2 regions of the Nocardia sp. NPDC049526 genome follow, and region 1 is predicted to be linked to the other one. Evidence: predicted binding sites of a transcription regulator. Region 1 holds the regulator's gene; the other holds the start of a gene.
The links. The regulator HspR, encoded in region 1, represses chaperone genes until heat shock. The targets are predictions, from matches to a motif close to ANNTGAGTNNNNNNNACTCANNT.
Positions count from the first base shown of each region.

Region 1 (15,772 bases):
CGGGAGGTGATGTAGCGGTCGCTGAGCGTGGCGGCGGCGACCAGCGCGGAGTCGGTGATGCGCACACCGTGATGCACCTCGTAGCGCTCCTTGATGCCGCGCAGGATGCCGATGGTGTCCTCTACCGACGGCTCGCCGACCAGCACCTGCTGGAAGCGGCGTTCCAGGGCGGCGTCCTTCTCGATGAACTTGCGGTATTCCTCCAGCGTGGTGGCGCCGACCAGGCGCAGCTCACCGCGGGCGAGCATCGGCTTGATCATATTTCCCGCATCCATCGCCGATTCACCGGTCGCGCCCGCGCCGACGATGGTGTGCAGCTCATCGATGAACGTGATGATCTGTCCCGCACTGCTTTTGATCTCTTCGAGTACGGCCTTGAGCCGCTCCTCGAATTCACCGCGGTACTTCGCGCCGGCCACCATCGCGCCCAGATCGAGCGAGACGACGGACTTGCCGCGCAACGATTCCGGCACGTCACCGGCCACGATGCGCTGGGCAAGGCCCTCGACGATCGCGGTCTTGCCGACACCCGGCTCACCGATCAGCACCGGGTTGTTCTTGGTGCGACGGCTCAAAACCTGTACTACACGGCGGATTTCGGTATCACGCCCGATGACCGGATCGAGCTTGCCCGCGCGGGCCGCCGCGGTGAGATCGGTCGAATACTTCTCCAGCGCTTGGTAACTGCCCTCCGGATCGGCACTGGTGACGCGCGCGCTGCCGCGTACGGTGGTGAATGCCTCGCGCAGCGCCTCGGGGGCCGCGCCGTACTTCTTCAGCAGCATGGTCACATCCGAATCGCCCTCGGCCAAGCCGACCATGACGTGTTCGGTGGAGACGTATTCGTCGCCGAGTTCGGTGGCCAGGCGCTGGGCGGCGGTGATCGCGGCCAGCGCCTCGCGGCCGAGTTGGGGCGTGGTGGTCGCACCGGTCGCTCGCGGCAGTTTGTCCACGATGTCCTGTGCCTCGCGTCGAATGGTCGCCGGATCCACCGCGACGGCCTTGAGCAAGGGGGCGGCGATGCCATCGGTTTGATCCAGCAACGCCACCAGCAAGTGCGCCGGACGAATCTCCGGATTGCCCGCGGCCGAGGCGGCCTGCAGGGCGGCGGTCAGGGCCGCCTGGGTCTTGGTGGTGGGATTGAACGAGTCCACAAGTCACCTTCCTACTAGTCGATTCGCACTATCCAACGTCCGAAAGGTTGAGTCTGTTCCACTCAACTTCTATTTCTCGAGCGGACCGCTCGACACCCGAAAAGACTCGGTTCGAACGCTACGCCGCGACACTGCCGAATGGCATCAATCGCCGGGTCTACGGCACCGCGATGCCTACGATGGCCTTGGCCGTTGGTTGATGCATCAAATCCAGCCCGACTCGAGGAGCGATGGATGCGCGCGATCGTGGTACGAAGCTTCGGAGCAACACCCGAACTGGCCGAAATGCCGACCCCCGAACCCGGCCCGGGTGCGGTGAGAATCCAGGTCGAGGCGGCCGGTGTCAACCCCTTCGACCAGAAGATGGCCGGCGGCATTCTGGATGGCAAGCTGCCGCACGATTTCCCGATGATCCTCGGTGTCGACGGTGCGGGCACGGTGGCCTCGGTCGGCCCCGGCGTCACCAAATTCGGCGTCGGTGACCGCGTCGTCGGCAAATTCCTGGTCCCGCCCGCGGGCCACGGCAGCTTCGCGGAGTACTCGGTACTGCCCGAGGACGCCATCCTGGTCCCGATCCCGGACCGGGTGCCGACCGTCGCGGCGGCCGCCCTGCCGACCGCGGGCGTCACGGCGCAGGACATGGTGGACGCCACCAAGATCGAACCGGACCAGAAGGTATTGATCATCGGCGCCACCGGCGGCGTCGGCTCCTTCCTGGTGCAACTGGCCAATATCGCCGGAGCGCACGTCATCGCGACGGCGCGCGGAGCGGTCGCCGATCAGATGACCAGGCTCGGCGCGGCCGAGACCATCGATTACACCCGGAGCCCGGTCGCCGAACAGGTCGCGGCCGCGCATCCCGACGGCGTCGACGCGCTGTTCGATCTGGTGAGTCCACCCGAGGTGCTGGCCGAACTGACCGCGCTGGTCCGCGACGGTGGCACCGTCTACTCCACCATCTGGTCCGCCGATCCGGACGCACTGCGCGATCGCGGCATCAAAGGCGGCAATATCGAATCCTCCGGACGCGGACCGGAACTGACCCGCCTGCTCGATCGGGTCGCCGCAGGCGATGTGGTCGTGCCGATCGACGCGACCGTCCCGCTGGACCAGGGCCCTTCGGTCATCGGCGCGCCGGGCGCGCGGGGCAAAACCGTGCTGGCCATCTGAGCCCAGTCGTGAGCGCGCGCAAAAAGGGCTCACGCCCACCCGAATTCGGCCTCTTCCTGATTCCAGAGGCCGATAACTACCAGCAGCTCACCGAGCTGACGACATATGCCGAAGGAGCCGGACTCGACCTGATCGGCGTCCAGGACCATCCCTACCAGCGACGTTTCCTCGACACCTGGACCCTGATCACCGGCCTGGCCATGCGGACCGAGCGACTCACCTTCTTCCCCGATGTCGCCAACCTGCCCCTACGCAATCCGGCCGTACTCGCCAAATCCGTTGCCTCCCTCGACATCATGACCGGCGGCCGGATCCATCTCGGTCTCGGCGCCGGCGCGTTCTGGGCCGCCATCGCCGCCATGGGCGGTTACCACCTGAGCGCGGGTGAATCGGTCCAGGCGCTGGCCGAGGGCATCGCGGTCATCCGGGCCATGTGGAGCGACGAGCGTTCGGTCCGGGTGCCCGGCACCTACCACCTGCTCGCCGGAGCCCATCCCGGCCCGCAGCCGCAACACGATCCCGGCATCTGGCTCGGCGCGAAGGGGCCGCGCATGCTCGCTCTGACCGGACAGCGCGCCGACGGCTGGCTGCCCTCGGCGGCCTGGGCCCCGCCCGAATTCCTGACCGAGGCGGGTAAGCGCATCGACGACGCCGCCGCGGCGGCGCACCGCGACCCGCGCGCCATCCGCCGGGTCTACAACCTGTCCGGCACCATCACCGCCGACGGCACGGACTACGGCTTCCTGGAGGGCCCACCCGAGCGCTGGGTGGACGATCTGTCCGCACTGCATCGTGACCAGCGCATCGACGGCTTCATCTTCTGGCCGACCGAGGGCGACCCCGTCGACCAGGTACATCGCTATGCCGAATTGGTCGCGCCCGCGGTGCGCGCGAACGTCACGCGTTGACCCGCCGGTAACCCGGAGCGAGCAAGGTCGCGATATCCTGCATGTCCGGCCCAGAGCAGCCCCGATTTGCCCACGGATTACCGTGAGCGCGGACGTGATCGGGCATACCCACACGACCATGTGATTTTCAGGGATACTTGTCGGCGGAGGACCGCCGGTTACGGACATGTCCCTGGGCAGATTTTGAGGGAAAGGAAGCTCCACGTCGTGGATGCGCGTTCGGCAGCGCTGGTCCGCGCCAACTTCCGATCGGTGATCGACTCACCGAACGGACCCGAGCGGTTGATCAGCGCGTTTTATGGTCACCTGTTTGCGGAGAAGCCGCAGCTGCGGGAATTGTTCCCGCCCGCGATGGAGATGCAGGCGAAGCGGGTGGTGACCGCCATCCATTACGTGCTCGACAATCTCGAGGACTGGGGGCGGGCCCAGAAGTTCCTGGAACAATTGGCGCGCGATCACCGCAAGTACGGTGTCATCGCCGCGCACTACGACATCGCGGGGCGGGCGCTGCTGGCCGCCTTCCGGGTCTTCAACGGTCCGATGTGGAATCGCGCGCTCGAGGAGGGCTGGCGCGATATCACCATCCTCATCTCCGCCTCCATGGCCATCGGCGCCAATTCCGATAAATCGCAGCCGTACTGGGATGCGACCGTGGTCGGCCATCGCCGGGTGCTCGAAGACTTGGCCATCGTGCGGCTGCAGACCGACAGCCCGATTCCGTATCAGGCCGGACAGTACGTACCGATCTCGCTCCCCCAGCGCCCCAAGATGTGGCGCTACCTCTCGCCCGCGATTCCCGCGAATCCCTACGGCGAGATCGAATTCCACGTGCGCAAGATCCGCGGTGGTTGGGTGAGCCCGGCGATCGTCAACGAGACCAGGGTCGGCGATCGGTGGATGATCGCGGGTCCGCTCGGTGGTCTGCACATCGATCGCGACAGTGGCCGTGACGTGCTGCTGATCGGTGCCGGCACCGGCATCGCCCCGCTGCGCGCGCAGCTGATCGAGATGGGTCAGCGCGGCATCAATCCGCGCGTGCACTTCTTCATCGGCGGCCGCTACCCCTGCGATCTGTACGACGTGGAGAATATGTGGCAGCTCTCGCAGAGCAATCCGTGGCTCACCGTGGTCCCGGTCTGCGAACAGAAGACCAACCCGTGGTGGTACCCGCATCCACCGCAGGACGAGCCGTACGGCATGCACCGCCGCCTGATCGGAAATCTGGGCGCGGTCGTCGCCAGCTTCGGCTCATGGGCCGACCGGCAGATCCAGATCGCCGGTTCGGCCCGCATGATCGCCGACACCCGCCGCGCCCTGATGGCGGTGGGCACCCCCGAGTCGGTAATCAGCTCAGATCCCGTTTGAGAGAAGTGATGACAATTGATCCGAGCCCGCACGGCAACGGTGCGGCGCCCGAATGGAAGTCGACCGTCGTCGGTCACCACCGGCTGCGCCACGACATCGCGGTTATCCGTCTGATCGGTGAGTACGTCCCGTTTCTCGCCGGACAGTCGGTCGAGGTCCGGGTGCCGCAGCATCCGGGGATGCGCCGTCGGCTCTCCCCCGCGCTGCCGCCGTCGCTGGACGGCAAGCTGGAATTCCACGTGCGCACGGTGCCGGGCGGCTGGTGCAGCGGCAGTATCGTGGCCGACACCCAACTGGGCGACGAATGGCAGATCAGCGCTCCCCTCGGCACTCTCGCCGTGGATCCGTACGGCGACGAGGTGGTGATGATCGCGGGCGGCACCGGGCTGGCCCCGATGCGCTCCCAGATTCTCGACCTCGCCCGCCACGAGGATCCGCCGCCCACCTACCTGTTCGTCGGCGGGCGCTCCCCGCGCGACCTCTACGCCGATGACATGCTGTTCCTGCTGGCGAACGAATTGCCTTGGCTCACGGTGATTCCCGTGATCGAGGGCCCGGAGGATCCCGGCTGGGTCGACGAATGGTACGAGCAGTCGCGCGTGGATATCGGCTTCCCGCTCGACGATATGCTCTTCGGCACGCTCGCCGATGTCGTCGGTTCACACGGCGCATTCGACCACCATCAGGTGCTGGTCTGCGGTTCGCCCAATATGGTCCGAGTGACATTGGACCGGCTCGTCGAAACCGGAACTCCCGCTGCCGCAATACAATTCGAAGGACTGTAACCAGCGAACTCGACCCCACGCGGAGTGAGTCTCACGAGCGACCGTTCACGGCCCGTCTCGCGTCCGAGTCGTCGAAGCGCACGCGCCGCAGGCGCGGGACTCGACCGTCCGGCGCGTGCACATCGGCGGCCGAACGATCCACCACCAGCGACCACCACAGAGCGAGTCTTACAAGCGACCCGTTCACGCCCCCTCTCGCGTCCGCGCCATCGAAGCGCATGCGCCGCACACGCACGACTCGACCATCCGGCGCGTGCACATCGGCGGCCGAACGATCCACCACCAGCGACCACCACAGAGCGAGTCTTACAAGCGACCCGTTCACACCCCCTCTCGCATCCGCGCCATCGAAGCGCACGCGCCGCACACGCACGACTCGACCATCCGGCACGTGCACATCGGCGGCCGAACGATCCACCACCAGCGACCACCACAGAGCGAGTCTTACGAGCGACCGTTCGCGGCCCGTCTCGCGTCCGAGCCGTCGAAGCGCATGCGACGACGCAGGCACGGGGCCCCGCCCGCCTGGCACGTACCCATCAGGCGCCGAACGATCCGCCATCAGCGACCCCAACGAAGCGAGTCTTACACCCGCCCGGTGCGCGGCCGTTAGGGCGTCGTTTTGGTCTTCGCGATGGCCACGAAGTCGCGAGTCTCGACGACTCGGACGCGAGACACAGGGGGCCGCGAACACGCCGCGGCGGAGCCGCGGCCAACAACTCAGAAAAGCGGATCGTGGCGGATGTTCTTGGTCTGCGTACCTGCTGCCATGAGACGGAACTTGGTGGTCTGCACCATCGAGGGTGATCCGACGATCTGCACATCCCGGTCGGACCAGGAGCCGTAGCTGGCGACGACCTTGCCGATCTGGCCGGTCATCCGGGCTTCCAGCCCCGGCCAGGTGTGCTCCGATTCGCCGGAGTCCAGGTACCACCAAGGGTTTTCATCGCTCTCGGAGACCGGCGTGACGGTGAGCCATTTATTGGCGGTGGCCAGTTGGCTCAGGATCTCCAGATCGTAGAGGTCACACGGGTGGTGGCCGCCGACGAACAGGTGCACCCGTGGATTGACGCGCCGCTGTGCCATCGCCATGAGCTGGGCGCGCAGGGGTGCGATGCCGGTACCGCAGCCGACCATCAGCATTTTGCGTTTCACATTGCGCGGCACGCCGAGTCCGCCGAGCGGTGAACCGAGCAGCCACTGGTCACCGATGTTGGTGTGGCCGACAATGGCCGGACTGACCCAGCCGCCGAGCACCCCGCGGATGTGGAATTCGATCTCCCCGTCCGCATTCGCGGGCACCGCGGGGGACAGATAGCGCCACATACGCGGCCGGGCCGGGATCTGCACGCTGATGTACTGGCCCGCGGCGTACTGCATCGGCTGATTCAATTGCAGCCGCACCACGGCGAGATTGCGCAGTACCTCGCGGCGCTCGACGACGGTCCCGCTCCAGACCGGCGGCGCCGATTCCTGTTCGGCCGCGCCGATCATGGTGTCGCCGATGATCTTCAAGCCCTCGTCCCAGGCCCGGTCGACCTCGTCGGTCCACATCTCGGTGCCCGCGAAGATCCGCATCGCGGACTTCAACGAGGTCGCCACGGCGGTGTAATGCGCGGCCTGTACCCCGTACTTGCGGTGATCGCGCCCGAGTTGGGCGAGGAATGGCAATAACTTATTCGGCTCCTCGAGCCGATCCAGCGCATAGGAGATGGCCTTGACCAATCTGTCACGCTGGGAATCCATCGCTGCGGGGAAGAAATCCCGTACGGCGGGATAGTCCGTGAACAGAATTGCGTAGAACGAACTGGCTAGCTTGGCCGGACCCCCCTCCTCCGCAGCAACCGCCTTGAACGTTGTTCTTATCAAAGCGACGGTCCGCGAGTCCATTTGTGTCACAACCCCTTTTGCACTCGAACACAAACCCGTGCCGGCGAGTGAAGTGCTGCGGGACACTCGACAGCAGCCGATGCGAACGAGTGTAGGCGAGGTTTGCCAGCTTCGGAATCAGTCGCATAAACATCACGAATGTAATTCCCTCGAAACGAGGATCCGCACCACGAAAACCCTTGAAAACAAACCGAAAGAACGAACACAACGGCGAAATCAGTCATATATTCACCGAATTCGGAAGGCCCGCTTTGCAAGATTCATCCCAATCGGGATCTCGGAGCGATCGTGCGGCAATCCGCGATCCGGGACCGCTCATCCGGCTCGAGCAAACCGCAGGCGTCGGCCGATCTGGCGACCGACGGGATCCGCGGCACGCTCCGGCGCATTGTTTGCCGCGGCAAGGGCCACAGCAAACTTCACAGCTCGGCACATCGTTGGCAACCCTTCCGAACCGCATGCCGAAACCCACGAGCGGCTGAACCGGTTGTCGGGTAATGAAACCCGGTTCCGGAGTTTGCTCGAGCACTGCCAGCGGATATCCGGGTGCACAACCAGATTCGGCGCTGCGACATAACGCATTCACTTATCGGCACGAAATGACAAAAGGCTCCGGGCTCGGTCGAAACCGAATCCCGGAGCCTGCCGCGCTTATCAGCGCCTATGGCGCGGTTTCCACACCACCAGTGCGGTACTGCGTTGCGGCGGCGCGAGATCGGGGCGATACCCCGCGCGCAGCCGATCCAGCTCGGCCGACATCTCGGCGACGCGCTGTTGCAGTTCCTCGACCTGATTGGTGAGTTCGATGATGCGCTTGATGCCCGCCAGGTTGACGCCCTCGTCCTGGGATAGCCGCTGCACCTCGCGGAGCAGTTCGACGTCCCGTGCCGAATAACGTCGACCGCCACCCGAAGTCCGTTGCGGCGTAACCAGTCCGAGGCGGTCATACGTGCGCAGTGTCTGCGCGTGCATACCCGCCAACTGGGCTGCCACGGAGATCATGAAGAACTCCGCCCGCGACGCCCCGCTGGATGCCTGCTTCGGATTATCGGACATCACGCACCTGCCCATCCCGCACGTGGATCGAACCCGCTGGTCTTCTCCGCCTCCGCGTAGCGCTTGAGCGCCTCGGCGGCATTGTCGTCCAGCTTCTGCGGCACGGCCACCTTGACGGTGACGAGCAGATCGCCCGCCCCGCCGCCGGGGCCGCGCTTGGGCACGCCACGACCGCGCACCCGCAGGATGCGACCGTCCGCGGTACCCGGAGGCACCTTGACACCGACGCGCCCTTCCAGCGTGGGCACGGAAACCGTTGTGCCCAGCACCAATTCACTGTAGCTGACCGGCAGCACCAGGGTCAGGTCGTCGCCGTTGCGGCCGAAGACCTTGTCCTGGCTGACGTGCACGGTCACATAGAGATCACCCGAGGGCGCACCGCGCAGTCCGGCTTCGCCCTGGCCGGCCAGCCGGATCTTCTGCCCATCGCTGACACCAGGGGGAATCCGCACCGTGATGGTGCGGGTCCGATTCTGGATGCCGCTGCCGCGGCAGTCGACGCACGGATCGTCGATGATCGAACCGCTGCCACGGCATTCGTCGCACGGCTCGCTGAAGCCGAACGCGCCCTGGTTGCGGCTGATCACGCCGTTGCCATTGCAGACGGGGCAGACTCGCGGACTGGTCCCGGGCTTGGCGCCACTGCCGTGACAGGTCGTACACGGCGACGGACTCGTCATCCGCAGCGGAACCGTGACACCCTGTGCGGCCTCGCGGAAGCCGAGAGTCGTCTCGGTCTCCACATCGGCGCCGCGGCGCGGACGGCTCGCGGTGCGCGTGCCGCCCCGGTTGAACAGGCCGCCGAGCAGGTCACCGAGGCCACCGTCGCCGGCATTCGCCTGGCCGAAGATGTCCCCGATATTGAAGTCCTGCGAGAAGCCGCCGCCCGCACCGGGAGTGAAGCCACCGCGCCCGTATCCGCCACCGGCGAACAGCTTTCGGGTCTCGTCGTATTCCTTGCGCTTGGCCGAATCCGACAGCACGGCATGCGCCTCGCTGACGGATTTGAACCGCTCCTCGGCCTTGGTATCGCCGGGATTGGCATCCGGATGCAGGTCACGGGCGAGCTTGCGGTACGCCTTCTTGATCTCGTCCTGCGAGGCACTGGAGGAGACACCCAGCTCCTTGTAGAAATCCTTTTCGATCCACTCCCGTTGGCTCACCGGGCATCTCCTCCTCTCGGGTTCCTATTGGTTGTTCGCATTGGCATCAGCATCCGATGCCTCTTCTTCGACCAGATCGGCCACGCCATCGGTTACCCCGACGAGCGCGTGCCGAAGCACTCGATCGCCGAACCGATAGCCCTTGCGCATGACAAGGCCGATCACCGGATCGTGTCCGGAGCCCTCGTGCTGCACGGCTTCGTGCAGGGTCGGGTCGAACGGCTCACCCTCCGTACCGAATTCCTGCAGACCCTGCTTGTGCAGCGCGTCGGCGAGCTTATCCGCGACCGACTTGAGCGGTCCGGCATCGAGATCGCCGTGCGCCCGCGCACGATCGAGATCGTCGAGTACACCGAGCAATTCGGAGACCACGGCCGCCTTGGCCGCATCGATGGTGGCCTGGCGGTCCCGCTCGACCCGACGCCGGTAGTTGGCATATTCGGCGGTCAGCCGCTGCAAGTCGGCGGTGCGCTCGGCCAGTTCCTTGGTGATGGCCTCGGCCAGGATCTCGGCGCCTTCATCCGAACCGATGACGGGTTCGGTGCCGTTCCCGGCTTCGGGACCGGGCCCGGCGGCGGGGTGTTCCGCCGCCGGCTCCCGGATTTCACCTGTCTCCGGATCGATCTTGCGATTGTCGACGAAGGTGATCGGCTCCTGTTCGGAGTTTCCCTCGCTCACTTCTTCTCCGTGTCGACCGGCTCGTCAACGACCTCGGCATCCACGACCTGGTCATCGCTTGCGGAGCTCGACGCGCCGTTGCCGGACGCGGCCTGGTCGGCGGCCGATGCCTCGTAGATCGCCTGACCCAGCGCCTGCGACTCGGTCGCGAGCTTCTCCACCGCGGACTTCACGGCCGCGATATCGGTGCCCTTGAGCGCCTCGTTGGCCTCGGCGATGGCCGCCTCGACCTTGGTCTTGACGTCCGCGGGGACCTTGTCCTCGTTCTCCTTGATGAACTTCTCGGTCTGGTGCACCAGCGACTCGGCCTGGTTGCGGGTCTCGGCCTCCTCGCGGCGGGCCTTGTCCTCGGCGGCGTGCGCCTCGGCGTCCTTGACCATCCGGTCGATCTCCTCCTTGGACAGGCCGGAGCCGTCCTGGATCTTGATCGTGTTCTCCTTGCCGGTGCCCTTGTCCTTCGCGGTCACGTGCACGATGCCGTTGGCGTCGATGTCGAAGGTGACCTCGATCTGCGGCACACCGCGCGGGGCCGGCGGGATGCCGGTCAGCTCGAAGGAACCGAGCAGCTTGTTGTGCGAGGCGATCTCGCGCTCACCCTGGAACACCTGGATCTGCACCGACGGCTGGTTGTCATCGGCCGTGGTGAAGGTCTCCGAGCGCTTGGTCGGGATGGTGGTGTTGCGCTCGATGAGCTTGGTCATCACACCGCCCTTGGTCTCGATACCCAGCGACAGCGGGGTGACATCGAGCAGCAGGACGTCCTTGACCTCGCCCTTGAGCACACCGGCCTGCAGTGCGGCGCCGACGGCGACGACCTCGTCCGGGTTCACGCCCTTGTTGGGCTCCTTGCCGCCGGTCAGCTCGCGGACCAGGTCCGAGACGGCGGGCATACGGGTCGAGCCACCGACGAGCACGACGTGGTCGATATCGGCGACATTGATGCCTGCGTCCTTGATCACGGACTGGAACGGCGCGCGGGTGCGGTCGAGCAGGTCCGAGGTGATCTTCTGGAATTCGGCGCGGGTCAGCTGCTCGTCGAGGAACAGCGGGTTCTTGTCGGCGTCGACGGTGATGTAGGGCAGATTGATCGAGGTGCTCTGCGAGGAGCTCAGCTCGATCTTGGCCTTCTCAGCCGCCTCACGCAGGCGCTGCATGGCCATCTTGTCCTTGGTCAGGTCGATGCCCGCACTGGCCTTGAACTTGTCGACCAGCCAGCTGACGACGCGCTCGTCCCAGTCGTCACCACCGAGGTGGTTGTCGCCGGAGGTGGCACGGACCTCGACGACGCCCTCGCCGATTTCCAGCAGCGAGACGTCGAAGGTGCCGCCACCGAGGTCGAAGACCAGGATGGTCTGTTCCTTGTCGCCCTTGTCCAGGCCGTACGCGAGTGCGGCCGCGGTGGGCTCGTTGACGATGCGCAGCACGTTCAGACCGGCGATCTGACCGGCCTCCTTGGTGGCCTGGCGCTGCGAGTCCTCGAAGTAGGCGGGCACGGTGATGACCGCGTCGGTGATCTCCTCGCCCAGGTAGGACTCGGCGTCACGCTTCAGCTTCATCAGCACGCGCGCGCTGATCTCCTGCGCGGTGTACTTCTTGTCGTCGATGGCCACCGACCAATCGGTGCCGATGTGGCGCTTGACCGAGCGGATGGTGCGGTCGACGTTGGTGACCGCCTGGTTCTTGGCGGGCTGACCCGTCAGAACCTCTCCGTTCTTGGCGAACGCGACGATCGATGGGGTAGTGCGCGATCCTTCAGAGTTCGCGACGACGACCGGCTCGCCGCCTTCGAGAACGGCGACGACCGAGTTCGTGGTCCCGAGGTCGATTCCGACCGCACGAGCCATGGTGGTTCCTCCTAGTTGACGTAACTTCTTGTGTCGGTGCTGGGTAATCGCGGTTTTCGGGCGATCTACCCGCTCTGCGACATCCGCCCGGGTCAACCGGGTCGGGTGCCGCGAGACCTCGCCCCAAGCACCTCACGGAGCACGGTCCCAGCAACGCTGAGCGTGGTCGGCTCAATCCTGCACCCATTCGACACCGGGCGTCAACTGAAACTTGAGCCGAACACACTCAACACTGTCGATCAGCTCAACCGGCGGCCCACGCGGTTCTATTCCCCGATGCAGGAAGAAGGGGTCCTCGCCCGCCATTCTTGTCAGGCCCGAGGGCCCGAGCCAGAATCGTTGACCACTTGTGATCCACCGGCGACCACGGCGAACCGGCCCGATTCCGTCCCGCCCCGGGGCGGACGGATACCTCTGAAGCGGGGTTGCCTGGGGATCCGGCGGTCCACGAGGATAGCGGCGACGGCCGGTGTCGATCGCCGTCGATCCGCCGAAAGGAGTGGATGTGCCGACGAAGACGCGGTCCTGGTGGGGCTGGGGCAATGTCGAGGACGCGGTCGTCGGCGCGGAGGGGGAAGCACTGACGGCGCGGGTCGCGGCGATTCTGCCCGGTGCGGATCTCACACCACACGAACCGCCGTCGGTCGAATCGCTCCGGCTGCCCGAACCGCGGGTGAGCGCGCCGGATTCGCTCGCCGAACTGGTTTCGACGGATCCGGCCGATCGGGCGGCGCACGCGCACGGTCAGGCATTTCGCGATGTGGTGCGCAATCTGCGCGGCGAGGTGCGCAATGTGCCGGATCTGATCGTCCGGCCGAGGACGGAGGGCGAGATCGTCGACGTGCTCGACTGGGCCGCCGGGGCGAATATCGCGGTAATCCCGTTCGGGGGTGGAACTTCCGTGGTCGGCGGGGTCGAGCCGAGGTTGCCCGCTCGATCGACCGAATTCGCGGGGGCGATCAGTCTGGACCTCGGTCGGCTCGATCGGGTGCTCGAGATCGATCGCACCAGCCGGGCGGCCCGAATTCAGGCCGGAGTCTTCGGTCCGGCGCTGGAGGATCAACTGCGCGGCGCGAACCTGACGCTGCGGCATTTTCCGCAGTCGTTCGAATTCTCGACGCTCGGCGGCTGGCTGGCCACCAGGGCCGGTGGACATTTCGCGACGCTGTACACCCATATCGATGACCTGGTCGAGTCGATGCGAGTGGTAACCCCGACGGGCACAAGCGAATCGAGTCGGCTGCCCGGATCGGGGGCGGGGCCGTCACCGGACCGGATGTTCCTCGGATCCGAGGGGGCACTCGGGATAATCACCGAGGCCTGGATGCGCTTGCAGGACCGGCCGCGTTGGCGCGCAACGGCTTCCGCGCACTTCGACGACTACGCCCAAGCCGTGGCGGCGACCAGGGCCATCGCACAGTCCGGCCTCTACCCGACCAATTGCCGGCTGCTCGATCCGGCCGAGGCATTTCTCAATGCCGGTGCCGCGACGAGCGGCGGTGTGCTGGTGCTGGGATTCGAATCCGCCGATCACCCCACGCGCACCTGGATGGAACGCGCGCTCGAGCTGACCGCCGACCACGGCGGCACTCTTCCCGAACCCGCGCGCTACACCGAATCGACCGAGCACCGAGGAGGTTCGGGCGCGGCTGATACCTGGCGTTCGTCCTTCCTGCGGATGCCCTATCAACGCGACGCCCTCGCGGCCCGGTCGATGATCACCGAAACCTTCGAAACCGCCTGCACCTGGGACAAATTCGACAATCTGAAGGATGCGGTGACCGAGGCCGCGAACGCCGCCATCCGGTCGGTCGGCGCCGCCGGCGTGGTGACCTGCCGCTTCACCCATGTGTATCCGGACGGCCCGGCACCGTACTTCGGAATCTACGCCGCCGGTCGCTGGGGTAGTACGCTCGCGCAGTGGGATGACATCAAAGCCGCTGTCTCCGAGGCACTCTCGGCCGCGGGCGGGACCATCACCCACCATCACGCGGTGGGCCGAGACCATCGCCCCTGGTACGACCGCCAGCGCCCCGACCCGTTCGCGAATGCGTTACGGGCGGCCAAATCCGCGCTGGATCCGGCCGGAATCCTCAATCCCGGCGTGCTGATCTGAGCTCAGCACTTGTCCGCTGGGCGGGCCAGGCCCGGGTGAATGCCCGGGATCAGTCCGTTCGCCGCCGCGGTGCGCTGCAGGAGGTCGACCAGGGTGGCGCGCTCGTCGGGTTCGAGCGCCGCCGTAACGTCCGCGTCCAATCCGGTCACGATCGCCTCGGCCCGGGTGAGCAGCTCGTGCGCCGCGGGGAGTAGATACACCGCGTGTGCGCGCCGGTCGGTCGGATGTTTGCGTCGCTCGACGAGTCCGCGCTTCTCCAGTTCGTCCACCAGCCCGACCATCACATTGCGATGGATCCGCTGCGCCTCGCACAGCTGCTGCTGGGACTGACCGTCATTGGCGCTCAATATTCGCAGCGTGCCGTAGTGGCGCGGGCCGATGCCGAGTGGCGCGAGCAGGTCGGTGAAGCGCTGCGCGACATGGAACCCGAGCTGACCGAGCAGAAAGGCAGGGTGCTCGGACAGCGGCACGAAGGTCGGATCGGTCACGCACCAAGCATACCCCGATCAATGCACTCTTAGTGATTGCACACTTGATTGATAATCACTTCAGGTGCATAGTTTGAGGTGTCGCCCTACTCCACCGATTCGAAAAGAGCCTTCTCGTGGATACCGACATCTCTCCGGGCGCAGACGCGCCACTCGACCCGCGCCGCTGGATCGCCTTCGCGGTCGTGCTGGCCGCGGGATTCATGGATCTACTCGACGTCACCATCGTCAATGTCGCGGTGCCGAGCATTCAGACCGATCTGGGCGCCCAGTATTCGCAGATCGAATGGATCATCGCGGCTTATGTGCTCGCCTTCGCCGCGGTGCTCATCACCGGCGGCCGGCTCGGCGATATCTACGGCCGCAAGCGGATCTTCCTGATCGGCATGACCGGATTCACGCTGGCGTCCGCCGCGTGCGGCTTCAGCTCGGATCCGACCATGCTGATCACCTCCCGGTTCGTCCAGGGCGCGATGGCCGCACTGATGGTGCCGCAGATCCTCGCCATCATCCGGGCCACCTTCCCGCAGGAAGAGCGCGCCAAGGCGATCGCGATCTACAGCGGCGTCGGCGGCTCGGCCTCCGCGGTCGGCCTGTCACTCGGCGGACTGCTGGTGCAATGGAATCTGTTCGATCTGGAATGGCGGCCGATCTTCCTGGTCAATCTGCCGGTCGGGATCGCGGCGCTGATCGCCGCGACCATCGTCATGCGGGATTCGCGCTCGGCAGCCACGCCGCGACTGGATCCCATCGGCATGGTGCTGGCGATCTCCGCGGTGCTGCTGCTGACCTATCCGCTCACCGAGGGCCGCCGATTGGGTTGGCCCGCATGGACTTTCGTCATGATGGCGAGCGCCGCGGTGGTCTTCGGCGCATTCGTCGTCTTCGAGCGGCGACGAGCGCGGACCGTCGGATCCCCGCTGATCGATCTGGAGCTGTTCCGGTCCCGCCCGTTCACCGTCGGCCTCGCGAGTTGGCTGCTGTTCTGGATCGGGCTCGGCGGGTTCTTCCTGATCTGGACGCTGTTCATGCAGGCCGGACTGGGCTGGTCGGCGATGCGGGCCGGACTCACGGCAGTCTTCTTCGCGGTCGGCGCGGGCATCGGGGCGGGGGTTTCGGTGAGTGCGCTCGCGCCGCGGTTCGGGCGTATCGTGC
Region 1 is NZ_JBITMA010000001.1:14,374-30,145, forward strand. Features, by position in the region: gene clpB (ATP-dependent chaperone ClpB) at 1-1,154, opposite strand, end outside; gene ACIBW7_RS00080 (NADP-dependent oxidoreductase) at 1,389-2,324, shown strand; gene ACIBW7_RS00085 (LLM class flavin-dependent oxidoreductase) at 2,333-3,232, shown strand; gene ACIBW7_RS00090 (FAD-binding oxidoreductase) at 3,440-4,597, shown strand; gene ACIBW7_RS00095 (FAD-binding oxidoreductase) at 4,606-5,382, shown strand; gene ACIBW7_RS00100 (hypothetical protein) at 5,414-5,803, opposite strand; gene ACIBW7_RS00105 (FAD-binding oxidoreductase) at 6,103-7,272, opposite strand; gene ACIBW7_RS00110 (heat shock protein transcriptional repressor HspR) at 7,927-8,328, opposite strand; gene dnaJ (molecular chaperone DnaJ) at 8,328-9,491, opposite strand; gene grpE (nucleotide exchange factor GrpE) at 9,516-10,169, opposite strand; gene dnaK (molecular chaperone DnaK) at 10,166-12,013, opposite strand; gene ACIBW7_RS00130 (FAD-binding oxidoreductase) at 12,519-14,129, shown strand; gene ACIBW7_RS00135 (MarR family winged helix-turn-helix transcriptional regulator) at 14,132-14,617, opposite strand; gene ACIBW7_RS00140 (MFS transporter) at 14,734-15,772, shown strand, end outside.

Region 2 (15,772 bases), 340 kb from region 1:
GGAACCGGACCGGTCCCGGCCGGGAGGCGATGGCCCGGTCGATCTGTTTGATGAGTTCGACGTTCTTCACCGCGCCGCCGCTGGCGGTGCGCCAGCCGTTGGTCCGCCAGCCGAAGATCCACTCCGAGGCGCATTTGATCGCGTACAGCGAATCGCTCTCGATGAACAGCGGTTCCTCGCCGGGATGGGCGAGTACCGCCTCCAATAGCGCGCGCAGCTCCGCGACCTGGTTGGTTCCGGTGGCGGCTCCCCCGCTGCGTGAACCGCCCTGATGATTGACCCAAGCCCAGCCGATGGCGCCGCCGGGATTGCGGAGGCAGGATCCGTCGGTGCTCACGATGATCATAGATGGCACCCTACGCAATCCGACCGACAAGATCGGTACCGTGGAATTCCTCTATCTCCCTTCGCAACTGGGATTCGGTTCGGCGCAGTGCCGAGCGCACGGCGGAATCCACCAGGCGCAGGTACAGTCGACCGAACAGCCCACTCGGTGGAGCGTACTCCGCTTGCGAGGTCAGCACCGAGCGTCCGTAGCCGAGCGGGTCGAAGCGCAGCGTCAAAGTGCCTGACAACTGGCCGCGCAGTGTGTAGCCGATCACCACATTGCGCCGGTATTCGGTGATCTCGCATTCGATGGTCGGCCGCCATAGTCCCAGCCTGATCCGAGTCGTGAAGACCGCACCGAAACCCTGGTCGAGCTCACCTTTCGGCTCGAACGCGGCGACGGCGAACATCCAATCCGGCACGAACTGATGGTTGTCCGTATAGGTGAAAGCCACCTCGACCGGGGCTCCGACGTCGCTCGCGTACTTGATGTGGCCCATAGGGCCCCTCCCTGTTGGCTGCCGCTAAAAGTACTACAGCTCTCCTCTTTATTCGAGGGGTTGCCGGGAATTTGGTTGGCGGGCTTACCACATTGATGACCGGGCGGTCGCTTGGTTTGCTGGAACGCGCAACCCAGCTAACTCGGTGGGGTCACAGTTGGTCGACGATGTATTCGGCGATCGGCATCGCCGAGGTCGCCGCCGGTGACGGTGCGTTGAGCACGTGAATCGAGCGCGGTGTGCGTTCGATCAGGAAGTCGTGTACCAGGGTGCCGTCACGCAGTACCGCCTGCGCGCGGATGCCCGCCTCGCGCGGTCGCAGATCCGCGATCGTGAGCTCCGGGCAGTACCTTCGGCATTCGGCCAGATAGCCGCGTTTGAACAGGGAGTTGCGCAATTCGCGCAGTCCGGTGCGCATATGGGCGCGGGCCACTCGGTGGAAGCCGGGAAAACCGAGCACCGCACGGGCGTCGAGGGCGTCGAAGCTGCCCTTGCGGTAGCCCTCCCTGGCCAGGCCGAGCACCGCATTGGGGCCGACGGTCAGGGTGCCATCGATCATCGGGCTCAGATGTACCCCGAGGAAGGGCAGATTCGGATCGGGAATCGGATAGATCAGCGTGCGCACCAGTCCGGATCGGCTGGGCGGTAGCTGGTAGTACTCGCCGCGGAACGGCACGATGCGGAAATCGGTTTTCAGACCGGCGAGTGCGGCCATCCGGTCGGCTTGCAGACCCGCACAGACCACCAGGGTGCGCGCCGTCCAGGAACCCGCGGGACCCGCTGCGGTGACCGCATCGGCAGTTTCGGTGAGTGCGGTGACCTCGGCATTCAGCACGATTTCGCCGCCCGCGGCCCGGACCTCCTCGGCGAGTGCGTTGGTGACGCGGGTGAAGTCGATGATGCCGGTGGCGGGCACGAACAATGCGCCGACACCGCTCACATGCGGTTCGCGGCGAGTTAGTTCGGCAGTGTCGACGAGTTCGATATCGACCCCGTTGGCGACCGAGCGTTCGTGCAGCGCGAGCATCCGCCGGTATTCGGCGGCATCGGTGGCCACCAGCAGTTTTCCGCATACCTCGAACGGAATGCCCTGTGCCGCGGCGAATTCCTTCGTCCACGCGGCGCCCTTTCGGCACAGCCGCGCCTTCAGACTGTCCGGCGGGTAGTAGATGCCGGAATGGATGACGCCGCTGTTGTGTCCGGTCTGATGGGTCGCGAGTGCGTCGGCCTTGTCGACGAGCACCAGGCTCGCACCCGGATGACGTCGCAGAATCCGATGCGCCGTCGCGACTCCGACGATCCCGCCCCCGATGACACAGAAGTCGTACATGGGACGCAGCGTAGGCGGACTAGACCGCGATGGTGTGGTTCGCCGTCGTCGTGGTCGGATTCGGGGTCGTGTCGACCGTTCCCGACGTGGCCGAATCTTCCACGGTCGCAACATGTTCGGTGCTCGGCGCGGGATTGCGATCGAGGCGCAGGCCGTGTTCACCGAGGGTCGGATCCGAGAAGGTGAGCGTCACTTCGCCGTTGTGCGTATCGACCTCGGTGCGCAACTGGGTGACCCCGCCCGGATCCGCGTGGATACCGAGCCGGTCCCGAACCGGTTCGGTGAACAGGAAATCCGTCAGTGCCGTCAGCGCATTGGTATCCACCGTGAAGGTGACGGAATTCGCGCGCCCCGGTGCCACCTGCGCGCCGACATAGGCGGTGCCGAGGCGCAGTTTGCCGCTGATTCCGGCGGAGGCGGGCGAATCTGTATGGGCCTGAGAGATTTTCACGGTGCCATCGCTGGATTCGGCGGGGAAGCGGCCGAATAGTGCGGGCAGGTCGCGAGTTCCACCGGTCAATATGGCATCGGAGAGCACGGGTCCGTAGTCGGTGTCGACATCCGGAATCCGAACCGCGGGTGGTGCGGCCACGTCGTTGGTGGCGTGCTGGGTGTCGGCCATCTGGTGGACGATGTAGGCTCCCGCGGTAACGGTGAGACTGAGGCTGGCGGCGCCCGCGAGCACGATGGCGGTATGCCGAGCGATCTGGGCAGGCTTATGTGCCACGATGCGTTCCTTTCCGTCCGCCCCTGATCCCCTCACCACGCGGCCCGCATCGTTGAAAGCCGTACGCTTGTCCAGGTTACAGGGGTGGCGGCAGGTGGCACCGCATGGGGGAGATCAGCATCACAAAGCCGGGTGATGCCCGCATACCGAACTCGAGCCGAATGGCATCGTCAATGTTTCTACAAGCTGACAAGCGGGTAAATACTCTTAGCTGGCGAGCGTCATTCTCGACTGCCACATCGAGACACCCGGCCAACGGCGTCCGGCCGACACGAACGGCGCACCCAAGTGTGGCGCTCGCCCGCACCTAGAATTCCGGCCGGACCCGATGGTTCGGATGCGGCGGGTCAGGCGAACTGGCCCGCCGACCGCCCGTCACCCGTCGGTCCTGCGAAAGCCTGTGCGATGGTGAGCCATTCGGCGGCGTCCGCACCCATCGTTTCCAGCGCGAGATCGTCACGGTGCCGTCGCTGGGTAACCAGCAGGCAGAAGTCGAGTGCCTGACCGGTCACTTTCTGCGCGGCATCCTCGGGGCCCCAGGACCACACGCTGTCGTCCGGTGCGGTGAGTTCGACCCGGAATTCCTCGGCCGGCACAGTCTTTCCGCGCACTGTGTACGCGAAGTTCCTGGTGCGCACGCCGATATGAGCGACCGTGCGCAGCCGGGCGGTCGGTGTCCTGGTCAGCCCGAGTGCGTCGGCGATGTCCTGACCGTGTGCGAAGGTCTCCATCATGCGTGCGCTGACCATGGATGCCGGGCTCATCGGCGGTCCGAACCACGGCAGTTTGGTGCCCAACGGCAGCGCGCGCAGGGCCTCGATCAGACCGGCACGGCCGCGGCGCCATCGGTCGAGCAATTCGGCGGCGGGTGCGGTGGCCGCCTCCTCGGCCGCCTCGTCGACGAAGGTGAACGCCTTCGGGCCCGCTTCCTCGACCAGCTTCGCGAAACCGTCCGGATCGGTGGCGGCCAGCGCGGCGACCTCGTCGGTCCAGGCCAGATGGCCGATCTGATGGGCGATACTCCAGCCGGGCGCCGGTGTCGGCGCGGACCAGTCCGCCAGCGGGGCGACGATTCGTTCCAGTTCCGCGCAGTCGTCGGCGAAATCGCGCAGGAGCGCGTCTAGGTCGGCCATCAGATCCCTGTCCCGTCCAGGCGCACTGCTTCGTACACCGTCGTGGTTCAGCATCGCAGCGGACTCAAAAAAATGCAAGCATGCGTGCTTGTATTTGACGCGAGGGCGCCGGCGACCGGATTCGGGCCGGGTTACCAGCCGAAAATCGTCAGGTGGGCGGCGCCGACCACCAAACCGAGCAGCGCGCCGTGCAGATACAACAGCCAGGCATCCTGCTCGACGGAGGCGTAGAACATCTCCATGAACTCCCCCGGGGTGAGGTCCTGGAGCTTGCGTGCGGCGAACTCATCGATCTTCTCGGCCTGCTCGAGGGTGAATGCCTCGTCCTCGACCAGGCTGGGAGCCAGCCCGACCGCCGCGCCCGCGGCGCCGACCTTGAGATTGTCGAACTGGCGGCGGCCGAAGGCGACACGCACGATCGAGGTGGTCGGGCCGAGCTGGCGATGGATCTCATCGGAGACCAGCCGCTCGATCAGCTGTCTGGTCTTATCGCCGTTCGGACCGTCGAGCAGTTCCTTGGACAGGTTCGGCAGCGTCAGCACCTGGTAGGCGAGGATATGCGCGAGATCGGTCGCCGCCTGCGGCTGCCGCTTGGCCAGCAGCGCCTGCTTCCACAAGTACTTGTAGCGCGGCTGCGGATCACCCGGTTCGAAGACCATCTTGACCGCGATGACATTCACGATCACGCCGATCGCCGCCGAGGCAACCAGCACGATCACCCAACCCGGTACCCAGCCGAACACCGGAATGGTGTGGTGCACATGCATATACAGCGCGAGCAGCAGGCCGAACGGCGCACCGAGCAGCCCGATGCGCACCATGAAACGCAATTCGGGGGCGGCGATCGTGGTGGTCAGATCCTTGAGAATGTACGGGTTTTCCTGCAGATACCGGATGACGAAGGTTTTGATATCGATGAGCTGGTCGACATTGTCGCCGAGCGATTCGAAGGCCCGCCGGGTCAATCCGGGCAATTCCCGGTCCACCCGCTGATAGACGACCTGTTTCATCGCCTTCGGCACACCGCGCCACAGGTCCGGATTCTCCCGGTACATCACCTCGTCGACGAGCGGTTCGACCTGTTTGCTCGCGAGTATCGCGATGTAATCGGCAATACTCTCCAGATCCAGTTCGTGGATGAAATCGCGCGGACTGCCGATGCGCATCAGCGCCTTGTCCACGCAAATGCTCGCCATCTTCTCTGCGCGCGCCGGAATGAATCCCTGGAATCCGAGCCGGCGGCCGTCACCGGAGAATGTCGGCAGCACCTGGACCCGGCGCGGAAAATACGGATACAACACCTGGAGGCCAGGAATCCGGATTCCGCGAAAAACGACCGGCCAGAACAGCATCAGCACACCGGTCCAGTTGGTGAGCCAACCGGCGAGCGCACTGAAGATCGGAAAGGTGATCAGATCGACGGAGAACTTGGACAGGCCGGTCAGCTCTTCCCAATCGATGAACACTCCGGAGGTGAGTGTCGTCATCGTGGGATCCCCCTAAAGCCGCCCAAGTGGTGAGATATCTGGTTGCCAACATTCTCATTGGCTCCGACGGGGTGTCAATGCGGGACTAAGCCCCGAGGTTCTGCACCGCATCCAGCAGCATGCGTTGCCTGCGTTCCAGCAGACGGCGGTTGCGGCGGCCGTGCACATGCATTTCCCTACGAGCATGGCGTCGGGTGCGGCGCGTGATCAGACTGTGTAGTTCGGCCGGGGGTGCGATGGCCATGGCCTCGGGGCGGGCGATCGTCGTTGTGAACCAATGCCGTTCGCTGCGCAGCACCCAGGCGTAGACCACTGCGAATACCAGCAAATAGCAGATGGTGCGTGCGGTGGTGCCGACGATCGGCACATTCGCCGGATCCGGTGCGTCCCAACCGAAGTGCAGTGCGCAGCCGAGCAAATAGAAGGTGGCGAAGATGCGGACGCGGTGTGCCGACGACCAGTCCGATCGAGCCACGGCCGGCACGATGCCGATCCCCGCGATGGCGGTGAGCAGCCAGTGTGAGGTGATTCCGGTGATCAACCGGACGATGCCGACGAGCACCGCGTAGGACGCATCCCCCTGTGCCGACAGCAATCCCGAGTTGGCCTCGTAGGTCAGGTCTTCGATCACTTGAAAGCCCAGGCCGACGAATGCGCCGAGCAGCAGTCCGTGCATCGGCCGTTGCAGGAGCGGGCGACTCAGCCAGGCGACGGTGAATACGCCCGCACCCTTGATGCCCTCCTCGACAATCGCCGCGGAGATCGGGGCCTGCCAGTTGCGGGCGAACGGGTCACCGGCCAAATTCTGGATGACGCGCATGTTGTGGTCGTTGGCCCACATGGCGATGCCCGGTCCGGCCAGCGCACCCCACAGGAACCCCATGACCAGCGGCGTCCGAATCCGGTGGCGGGCGCGCAACCGGTCCAGATGCAGGATGACCCACCCGAAGATGACCAGCGTCGCCACCGTGAACGGCAAACCGACCAGCACATCACTCCAGGTCAGGCTGAGCACCGGGGCGATCTGCACGGCCAGTCCGAACGCACCGGCGACCAGCGTCGCGCAATATACCCAGAACAGTGCGGATTTCGGCTGCCACCACTTCACGACGTCACCTGCAGCGAATCCAGAATCGGCTGCAATTCGCTCAGCCGCGGATCGTCCCCGCCGAGTACCAGCGTGACCGCGAGATTGTCCTTACCGACAATCGCGCAGACCCCGGGCTCGGTCGGCCGACGGCAGGTGAGCCCGCCGAATCCGTTCGAGTTGTGCACCTCGCCGCCGTCGAAAACCGCGTCGAACCCCTGTACCCGCAACACCTTCAGCTGCCACTGGGCCGCATCGCGAAAATCGGTGACCCCGTCGACCACCGTCGCCACCAGTCGCGAGCCGCGCGGACTCGCCAACACTGCCGTAGCCGCATCCCCTGTCGGGCTGCGCTCCCAGCCGGAGACCCCCGAGAATTCGACCGTATCGGGCTTCTCTCCCGGCGCGGTCAACTCGACCTCGGCATCCACCGCAACCGCCGTCTCCCGCAGCGGAACAATCGCCGCGAGCACGGGCGGAATACCGATCAGTCCGCCGACAACGACGAGCACCGCCCCCGCCTGCTTCCAGTCCTGCCCGAACACCAACGTGCTCCTCTCGGATGCAGCGGTTCAGCGAATACCGGCACGGTCCGCCCAACAATAGGGCGGTCCCGCCCTTCTCAGCGCCGCAACACCTATGCCATTGCCGACGAGCTGCCCGAGGTGGACCATCTCGATCGACGGTGACCGGACTCGGACGTATCAGCCCGGGTCTGCAGTGAAATCGCGGTCGCCGATCGCGATTCGACCTCGGTAGATGTCGAGCTTGCGGTCGATGAGCGCGAGGTTCTCCTGGATCTCGGCGAGTTTGGCGACCACCTCGGCCCGGTGTGCCTCCATCAGCGCGATGCGTTCCGGTTCGTTGCCGTTTCCGGCGGCTACGAGTTCGGCGTAGCGACGGATGGTCTGGATGGGCATTCCGGTCGCGCGCAGCCTGGTGCAAACGTAGATCCAGTCCAGGTCGAGCTGGTGGTAGCGCCGCCGCCCGCTGGCGGTGCGGTCGACGGGGGTGGTGACCAGGCCGGCGCGCTCGTAGTAGCGCAGGGTGTGCACGCTGACCCCGGTGCGGCGGGCGGCCTCGCCGATACTCAGACCGTCCGGATTGTCGCAGCGAACAGGTCCGAATACCGGCCACGCATCGACTTCGAACACGCTCTGAATTCTAGGCCGCATCGAACGCTGATCGCTCTGAGCGAACGTGGGCAGCGGTGCGGAACAAACATGGAAGGCCCGGGGTTGACTGGACATCGCTCAACTTTTGGAAGGGTCGAACACGTGACTACACCACAGAACCTGCCGGTGCTGTTCCTGACCGATCCGATCGTGCTGCCGGGCATGGTCGTGCCCATCGAACTGGACGAATCGGCGCAGGCCGCCATCGACGCCGCGCGCGCCGCGAATACCGACGCGGTGCTGCTCGCACCCCGATTGACCGAGGGCTACGCCTCCTACGGCGTCGTCGCAACCATCGAACAGGTCGGCCGGATGCGCGGTGGCGCGCCCGCCGCGGTGCTGAAGGCCGAACGGCGCGCCAAGATCGGCCACGGGGTCACCGGGCCGGGTGCCGCGCTGTGGGTCGAGGCCGAACCGGTCGAGACGCCCGCCGCCGACGGTCGCACCAAAGAGCTTGCCGCCGAATACAAGAAGCTGGTCGTTTCGGTGCTGCAGCGCCGCGAGGCCTGGCAGATCATCGACGCGGTCAATCAGCTGACCGATCCGTCGGCGATCGCCGACACCGCGGGCTACGCGCCGTACCTGACCACCGACGAGAAGCGTGAGCTGCTCGAAACCCCCGATACCGCACAGCGTTTGACCAAGCTGATCGAGTGGACCAAGGCGCATATCGCCGAGGCGGAGGTCACCGAGAAGATCAGCGAAGATGTCCGCGAGGGCATGGAGAAGAGTCAGCGCGAATTCCTATTGCGCCAGCAGCTCAATGCCATTCGCAAGGAACTGGGCGAGGACGAGCCCGACGGCGCCGACGACTACCGCACCCGGGTCGAGCAGGCCGATCTGCCCGATGACGTGCGCGCCGAGGCGTTGCGCGAGGTCGGTCGACTGGAGCGGGCCAGCGATCAGAGCCCGGAATCCGGCTGGATCCGGACCTGGCTGGATACCGTCCTCGACCTGCCGTGGACCGTGAAAACCACCGACAGCACCGATGTTTCGGCCGCCCGCGCGGTGCTGGACGCCGATCATCACGGCCTCGACGAGGTCAAGGATCGCATGGTCGAGTACCTGGCCGTGCGCTCCCGCCGGGCCGCGCGCGGACTCGAGGTCGTCGGCGGACGTGGTTCCGGCGCCGTGCTCGCGCTGGTCGGCCCGCCCGGTGTCGGCAAGACCTCACTCGGTGAGTCGGTGGCACGGGCCATGGGCCGCAAGTTCGTTCGCGTCGCCCTCGGCGGTGTGCGCGACGAGGCGGAGATCCGCGGTCACCGGCGCACCTACGTCGGTGCGCTGCCGGGCCGGATCGTGCGGGCCATCAAGGAGGCGGGATCGATGAATCCCGTTGTCCTGCTGGACGAAATCGACAAGGTCGGCTCGGACTTCCGCGGCGATCCGGCCGCGGCACTGCTCGAGGTGCTGGATCCGGCGCAGAACCACACGTTCCGCGACCACTACCTGGATCTGGACCTGGACCTGTCCGACGTGCTGTTCATCGCGACCGCGAATGTCCTGGAGACCATTCCCGGTCCGCTGCTGGACCGCATGGAAATGATCACCGTCGACGGATACACCGAGGACGACAAGGTCGCCATCGCCCGCGACTTCCTGGTGCCACGGCAACTGGAACGCAATGCGCTTACCGCCGAGGAGGTTTCGATCACCGACGAGGCATTGCGCGAGGTCGCGGCCAACTACACCCGGGAAGCCGGTGTGCGGCAGATGGAGCGGTTGATCGCGAAGGCACTGCGCAAGGCCGCGACTCGGCTGTCCGAGGACAGAACTGGTTCGGCCGACAACGTGGTGTCGCTGGGTTACGACGCCGAGCTGGGATACGACGCGCTGGAGTCGCTGACGATAGACCTGGAGAACCTGAAGGACTACCTGGGTCGTCCGCGCTTCACCCCGGATTCGGTGGAACGCACCGCGGTCCCCGGTGTGGCAACGGGTTTGGCGGTCACCGGTCTCGGCGGCGATGTCCTCTACATCGAGGCCAACGGCGCCGAGGGCGAGCGCGCGCTCACCCTGACCGGTCAGCTGGGTGATGTCATGAAGGAGTCGGCGCAGATCGCCCTCACCTACGTGCGCTCGCACCTGGCGGAGATCGGCCTCGAACCGTCCGTGCTGGATCGCAATATTCACATCCACTTCCCGGCGGGTGCGGTGCCGAAGGACGGGCCGTCGGCGGGTGTCACCATGGTCACGGCCCTGGTGTCGCTGGCGCTCGGGCGGCAGGTGCGCGCGGATGTCGGCATGACCGGTGAGGTCACGCTGAACGGCCGGGTGCTGCCGATCGGCGGGGTCAAGCAGAAGCTGATGGCTGCGCAGCGCGCGGGTCTGAAGACGGTGTTCATTCCGGCTCGCAACGAGCCGGACCTGGACGACGTGCCCGCCGAGGTGCTGGCCGCCCTGGATGTGCGCCCGGTCGCCGATGTGGCCGACATCCTGGCCTACGCCATCGAACCGGTCGCCGAACCGGCCCTGGACGCCCCCGCCTTCGCGGCGAGCGCCTGATATTCGCCTCGAACGGGCCGTACCCGCGGGTACGGCCCGTTTCGTATGCATGGTCGCCGTGACCGCGACGCAAGGGCGGTGCAAGCCCGCGCGCACACGATCGGTGCATGACTCCTACCCAGCGGATTCCCGTTCTCGTTGTCGGCGGCGGCCTGGTCGGACTATCGGCCGCGCTGTTCCTCGAATATCACGATGTCCCTTATGTTCTCGTCGAAAAGCGGACCACGGCATCGGCGTTGCCGAAGGCTCGCGGCCTGCACACCAGGACCTCCGAGCTGTTCCGTCAGGTCGGTGTCGAGGAGCCGGTCAAGCGGGCCGCCGTGACCGCATTGCGGGCGGGCAGCTTCGGCGGCGCGAGCAGGGGCACCAGCCTGATCACGGCTGAGCCGCTCGACCTTAGTCACTTGCGGGCGGCAATGGCGGCGGCCGATCCCAGCCCATCGCAGTTCTGCTTCCTGCCCCAGGTGCTGCTGGAGCCGGTGCTCGCGAAGCAGGCACGCGAGCGCGGTGGTGATCTCCGATTCGGGGTCGAGCTCATCGACTTCGAAACCGATGACGCGGGTGTCACCGCAACCCTGCGTGACGAGTCGGGCCGCAGCTCGGTTATCCGGGCCGACTACCTCATCGCGGCCGACGGTGCGGCCAGTCCGGTCCGTCGGGCATTGGGTATCGCCGGCTGGGAGCTGCCGCCGACCCGGCACTACATCAATGCCTTTGTGCGGACGGATCTTACGGGTGTCCTGGGCGGTCGCACCTTCAGCCAGTGCGAGATAAGCAACGACACCATGCGCGGACTCGTCTTGTCCAAGAACAACACCGACGAATGGTCCTTCCAGCTCGAATACGATCCGACCCGTGAGACGGCCGCGGACTATCCGGACGAGCGCTGCATCGAGCTGATCCGCGGCGCGATCGGCGTGCCCGATATCGAGATCGAGGTGCTGGCGCGAAGTGCTTGGGACACCGGCAGTTTCGTGGCCGACGAATATCGGCGCGGCCGGGTCTTCCTCGCCGGTGACGCCGCCCACCGGCACGCGCCGTGGGGTGGTTTCGGCGGCAATACCGGTGTCGCCGACGCACATAATCTCGTTTGGAAACTGGCCGCGGTGCTGTCGGGTACCGGCGGCCCCGCACTGCTCGATTCCTATCAGGCCGAACGGTGGTCGCGTGCGATCATCGCCGCTGAACAGGCCAATCTGGGAGACGACTTCGAAACCCGCTACGGCATCGAAACCCCTGACAACGCAGAGATTTTGGCGCGTCGGTTGGATTTCGGTGCGGTCATGTCGCGCTTCCGGTACGCGTCGAGTGCGGTATCGCGCAAACCCGCGGATTGCATCGAATGGGTCGAGCCGCATGTCGATCGGCTGACCGGACAGGTCGGAACGCGACTGCCGCATCTGTGGCTCGATGCCGAGCACACCACCTCGACCTTGGATCTCTGTGGACCCGGTTACGCGATTCTGATCGCCGGAAACTCGGCTGCCTGGCGCGATGCTGCGGCCGATGCGCAGCGCGCGACCGGTGTCGAGATCGCGGTGCACGGCTTGGGCGCCGAATGGGGTGCCCGCACCGATCTGCCGGAGGGCGGTGCGCTGCTGGTGCGCCCGGACGGACATGTGGCCGCGCGCTCCGATGAGGGCCTGTATCCCCGGTCGCTCGCCACGACATTGCGGTCGCTCATGGGCTGGTCAGCGGATGCTCAGCTGCCGAGTGCACGCTCGACCGAGCGCGCATTGCCCTGGGCAACCGCACGCAGCACCGGTTCGGTGTCCGGGCGCTCGGCATAGATTTCGGATGGACGACGGCTTGGCGGCGCGTCGACCCGGTGACGGTGGTCTCGGCGCGTAGCCGGGTACCGGCGACAGGCCACTGGTAGGTGATGGTGAAGCCGTTGCTCAGCAGCGGTCAGACGGTCGGCCGAGGCCGGCGCAGCAGCCAGGCAAGGAACGATCGCCGTGGCGGGCGCGGATACTTCGCCACCACGGCCCCGGAGCCGATCTCCCCGTCGACTCGGAGCAGCGGCGATCCGGGCAGACTGGTCTCGGTCACTTTGTTCTTGACGGTGCCGCTGCTGGCCTGCACCCGATCGAGGTCGACCCGCCAGCCGCGCGGCACGATCAACTGGACTGTGCCGGAACCCACGGCGACATGGACCACGACCTCGCGGTGTGGGCAAAGTGCCTGCGTGAAGTCGATTTTGATGCCGCCGGAGCTGCATTCGGCCGTGATCTCGGCCGGGACGATCCACGCGCCGGCTTCACCCGCGCCCCACTGCCGGTGCGCAGTTCGATGGGTTCGCGCGCGGCGGCGATCACTGGCAGATCGGCGGTGATGGCGACGAGTTCCTGCGCCGTCTGCGCCGAATAAACCGCGACCAGCCGTTTATCCAGCTCGAGCAGATCGAGTTGCCCCTCGTCGACAGCGAGCTGCAGCTGCTTGGCCGCGACCTCGCGATCGATATCGCCGACCCGAACCGCGGGCAGATTCTCCGGTGCGTCGGTCATGCGGCATCTCCCCTGGCTTGTCCTGACCGAGATCGTACGGACGGCTCGTTTCCGAGTCGACCGCGGACGTTCGTGGCCAATTTCCGCTGCTTGTCATGGTCATGCGGTAAGACCTATATATGCCCAGGTGGCTGCTGCACGTCGATCTCGACCAGTTCCAGGCGGCGGTGGAATTCCGCCGCCATCCGGAGCTGCGCGGCCTGCCGGTCATCGTCGGCGGCAATGGCGATCCCGACGAACCACGCAAGGTGGTGACCTGCGCGTCGTATCCGGCCAGAGCATTCGGGGTGCGCGCGGGGATGGCATTGCGCTCGGCCAAGCGCAAATGTCCCGACGGAATCTTCCTGCCATTGGATATGGCCACCTATGAGGAGGCTTCCGACGAAGTGATGGCGCTGCTGCGGACCTTTCCCGGCAGCGTCGAGGTATGGGGCTGGGACGAGGCCTTCCTCGCCGCCGATACCGACGATCCGGAGCAGCTCGCACGCGAAATCCGCAGCGCCATCGCACAATTGGAACTGACCTGTGCCATCGGCATCGGCGACAACAAGCTCACGGCCAAGCTGGCGACCGGCTTCGCCAAATCCGCGGGCAAGTCCTCGGCCGCGCCCGCAGATACCGTTGGCGCGGCGGCGGGGATCTTCCGGCTCACCGCCGCGAGCTGGGTCGAGGTGATGGCGCATCGTCCGACTAATGCGCTGTGGGGCATCGGAAATCGGATCGCCGCGCGGATGGCCGAACTCGGCATCGAAACCGTCGCCGATCTGATGGCCGCCGATCGCCAGCGCCTCGCCGCCGAATTCGGCCCGAATACCGGCCCGTATCTCTGGGTGCTCGGCCACGGCAAGGGCGATACCGATGTCACCACCGAACCACGAATTCCGGTGGGCCGCAGTAAATCCGAGACCTTTCCACACGATCTGACCGATCCCGAGGAGATCCGCGCACAGGTGGCGCGACTGGCTACCGAGGTCGGCGAGGAGATGGCGGCCGCGGGCCGCACCCCGTTGCGCGTCTCGGTGACCGTTCGCAGCAATACCTTCTACACCCGTAGCAAACAGGAGAAACTCCCCGAGCCGACCACCGATATCGCGGCCATCGTGGAAACCGCCCTCCGCATCATCGATCGGTTCGAATTGGATCGGCCGGTCAGGCTGCTCGGCGTCCGCCTCGAACTCGTCCCGCAATAGCCGGCGCCAATAGCCGGCGCCGAAGATCCACCCCGGCACCGGCCGACGCTCGTATGCTCGTCGGCATGGAGTTCTGGGCGATGGTGGCACAAGAATCGGACAGCGGGATCGTGCTCACGCGGCAGCAGGTCAACGAGGACTTCCTCGGGCCGGGTGAGGTCACGATCAAGGTGCACTACTCGAGCGCGAACTACAAGGACGGGCTGGCGATCACCGCGGGCGGTGGCGTGGTCCGGAATTATCCGATTATCCCCGGCATCGATATCACCGGTGAGGTCGTCACCTCCGAGGTCGACGATTTCGCGCCCGGTGATCAGGTGGTGGCGCACGGCTATGACATCGGCGTTTCGCATCACGGCGGGTTCGCCGAATACGCCAGGGTGCCCGCCGACTGGGTGGTCGGGCTCGACGGCCTCAGCACCCGTGATGCGGCCGCGCTCGGCACCGCCGGTTTCACCGCCGCACTCAGTGTGCAGGGTCTGCTCGATCACGAACTCACCCCGGAGAGCGGCGCGGTGCTGGTCACCGGAGCGACGGGCGGTGTCGGCAGCGTCGCCATCGATATCCTGTCGGGCCTCGGTTTCGAGGTGATCGCCTCCACCGGAAAGACCGATGCGGGTGATCGGCTGGCCGAACTCGGCGCGAACGAGGTGATCGGTCGATTGCCGGAGGATCCGGATGCGAAACTGCGTCCACTGTCCAAGGCCACCTGGGCCGGCGCGGTGGACAGCGTCGGCGGCAAATCCCTCGCCTATATTCTCAGCGCGATCGGCTACGGCGGTGCGGTCGCGGTCAGCGGCCTCACCGGCGGCCCGGATCTGCCGACCACCGTCCTGCCCTTCATCCTGCGCGGCGTATCGCTGCTCGGCATCGACTCCGCGTACGTCCCGATCGACAAGCGCCGCGCGCTGTGGGCACGACTCGCCAATGAGCTGCGGCCCCAACATCTTTCGACCATCGAGAACTTCGCTCCGATCACCGAGGCCGAGCAGGTCCTGCATGCCATTCAGCACGGCAGCCACTCCGGCCGCACCGTATTCGGCGTCGCCGGGGAATTCTGACGGTACCCGCCGAAGCCCGGAACGAGCCGGGCTTCGGCGGGTAATGGCTCAGGCCGCGACCTCGACCGGCTCGTCCGCGAACTGCGTGCGGTACAGCTCCGCGTAGCGTCCGTCGGCGGCGAGCAGTTGGGTGTGCGTGCCGCGCTCCACGATGCGTCCGTCCTCGAGCACCAGGATCTGGTCGGCGGCCCGAATTGTGGAGAGGCGATGTGCGATGACCAGTGCGGTTCGACCGTCCAGCGCTTCGGAAAGCGCCTCTTGGACAGCGGCCTCCGAGGTCGAGTCCAGTGAGGCGGTCGCCTCGTCGAGGATCACCACGCGTGGCTGCTTGAGCAGCAGCCGGGCAATGGTCAGTCGCTGGCGTTCACCGCCGGAGAGGCGGTAGCCGCGTTCGCCGACGACGGTGTCCAGCCCGTCCTGCAGTGACGTCACCAGCTCACGCAACCGGGCCCGCTGCAACGCATCCCACAGTTCGGCCTCGGTGGCCTCGGGTCGGGCCAGCAGCAGATTGGCGCGGATGGTGTCGTGGAACAGGTGGCCGTCCTGGGTTACCAGTCCGACGGTGTCCCGGATCGAGGTCGTGGTCAGCTCGCGCACATCGGTACCGTTGAGCCGCACCGCACCGCCGTCCACGTCATAGAGCCGGGAAACAAGTTGGGCCACAGTGGATTTCCCGGCACCGGAGGAACCGACCAGCGCGACGAGCTGACCGGGCTCGGCCCGCAGCGAAACATTGTGCAGCA
Region 2 is NZ_JBITMA010000001.1:350,269-366,040, reverse strand. Features, by position in the region: gene ACIBW7_RS01595 (ribonuclease H) at 1-346, opposite strand, end outside; gene ACIBW7_RS01590 (SRPBCC family protein) at 357-827, opposite strand; gene lhgO (L-2-hydroxyglutarate oxidase) at 979-2,157, opposite strand; gene ACIBW7_RS01580 (hypothetical protein) at 2,177-2,884, opposite strand; gene ACIBW7_RS01575 (TIGR03084 family metal-binding protein) at 3,232-4,017, opposite strand; gene ACIBW7_RS01570 (hypothetical protein) at 4,149-5,504, opposite strand; gene ACIBW7_RS01565 (PrsW family intramembrane metalloprotease) at 5,590-6,612, opposite strand; gene ACIBW7_RS01560 (hypothetical protein) at 6,609-7,136, opposite strand; gene ACIBW7_RS01555 (MerR family transcriptional regulator) at 7,296-7,745, opposite strand; gene lon (endopeptidase La) at 7,929-10,271, shown strand; gene ACIBW7_RS01545 (FAD-dependent monooxygenase) at 10,379-12,061, shown strand; gene ACIBW7_RS01540 (hypothetical protein) at 12,180-12,416, opposite strand; gene ACIBW7_RS01535 (DUF1707 domain-containing protein) at 12,392-12,778, opposite strand; gene ACIBW7_RS01530 (DNA polymerase IV) at 12,898-13,968, shown strand; gene ACIBW7_RS01525 (oxidoreductase) at 14,034-15,029, shown strand; gene ACIBW7_RS01520 (ABC transporter ATP-binding protein) at 15,078-15,772, opposite strand, start outside.
Region 2: the regulator HspR is predicted to act here: its motif matches at 7,828-7,850, upstream of lon (endopeptidase La).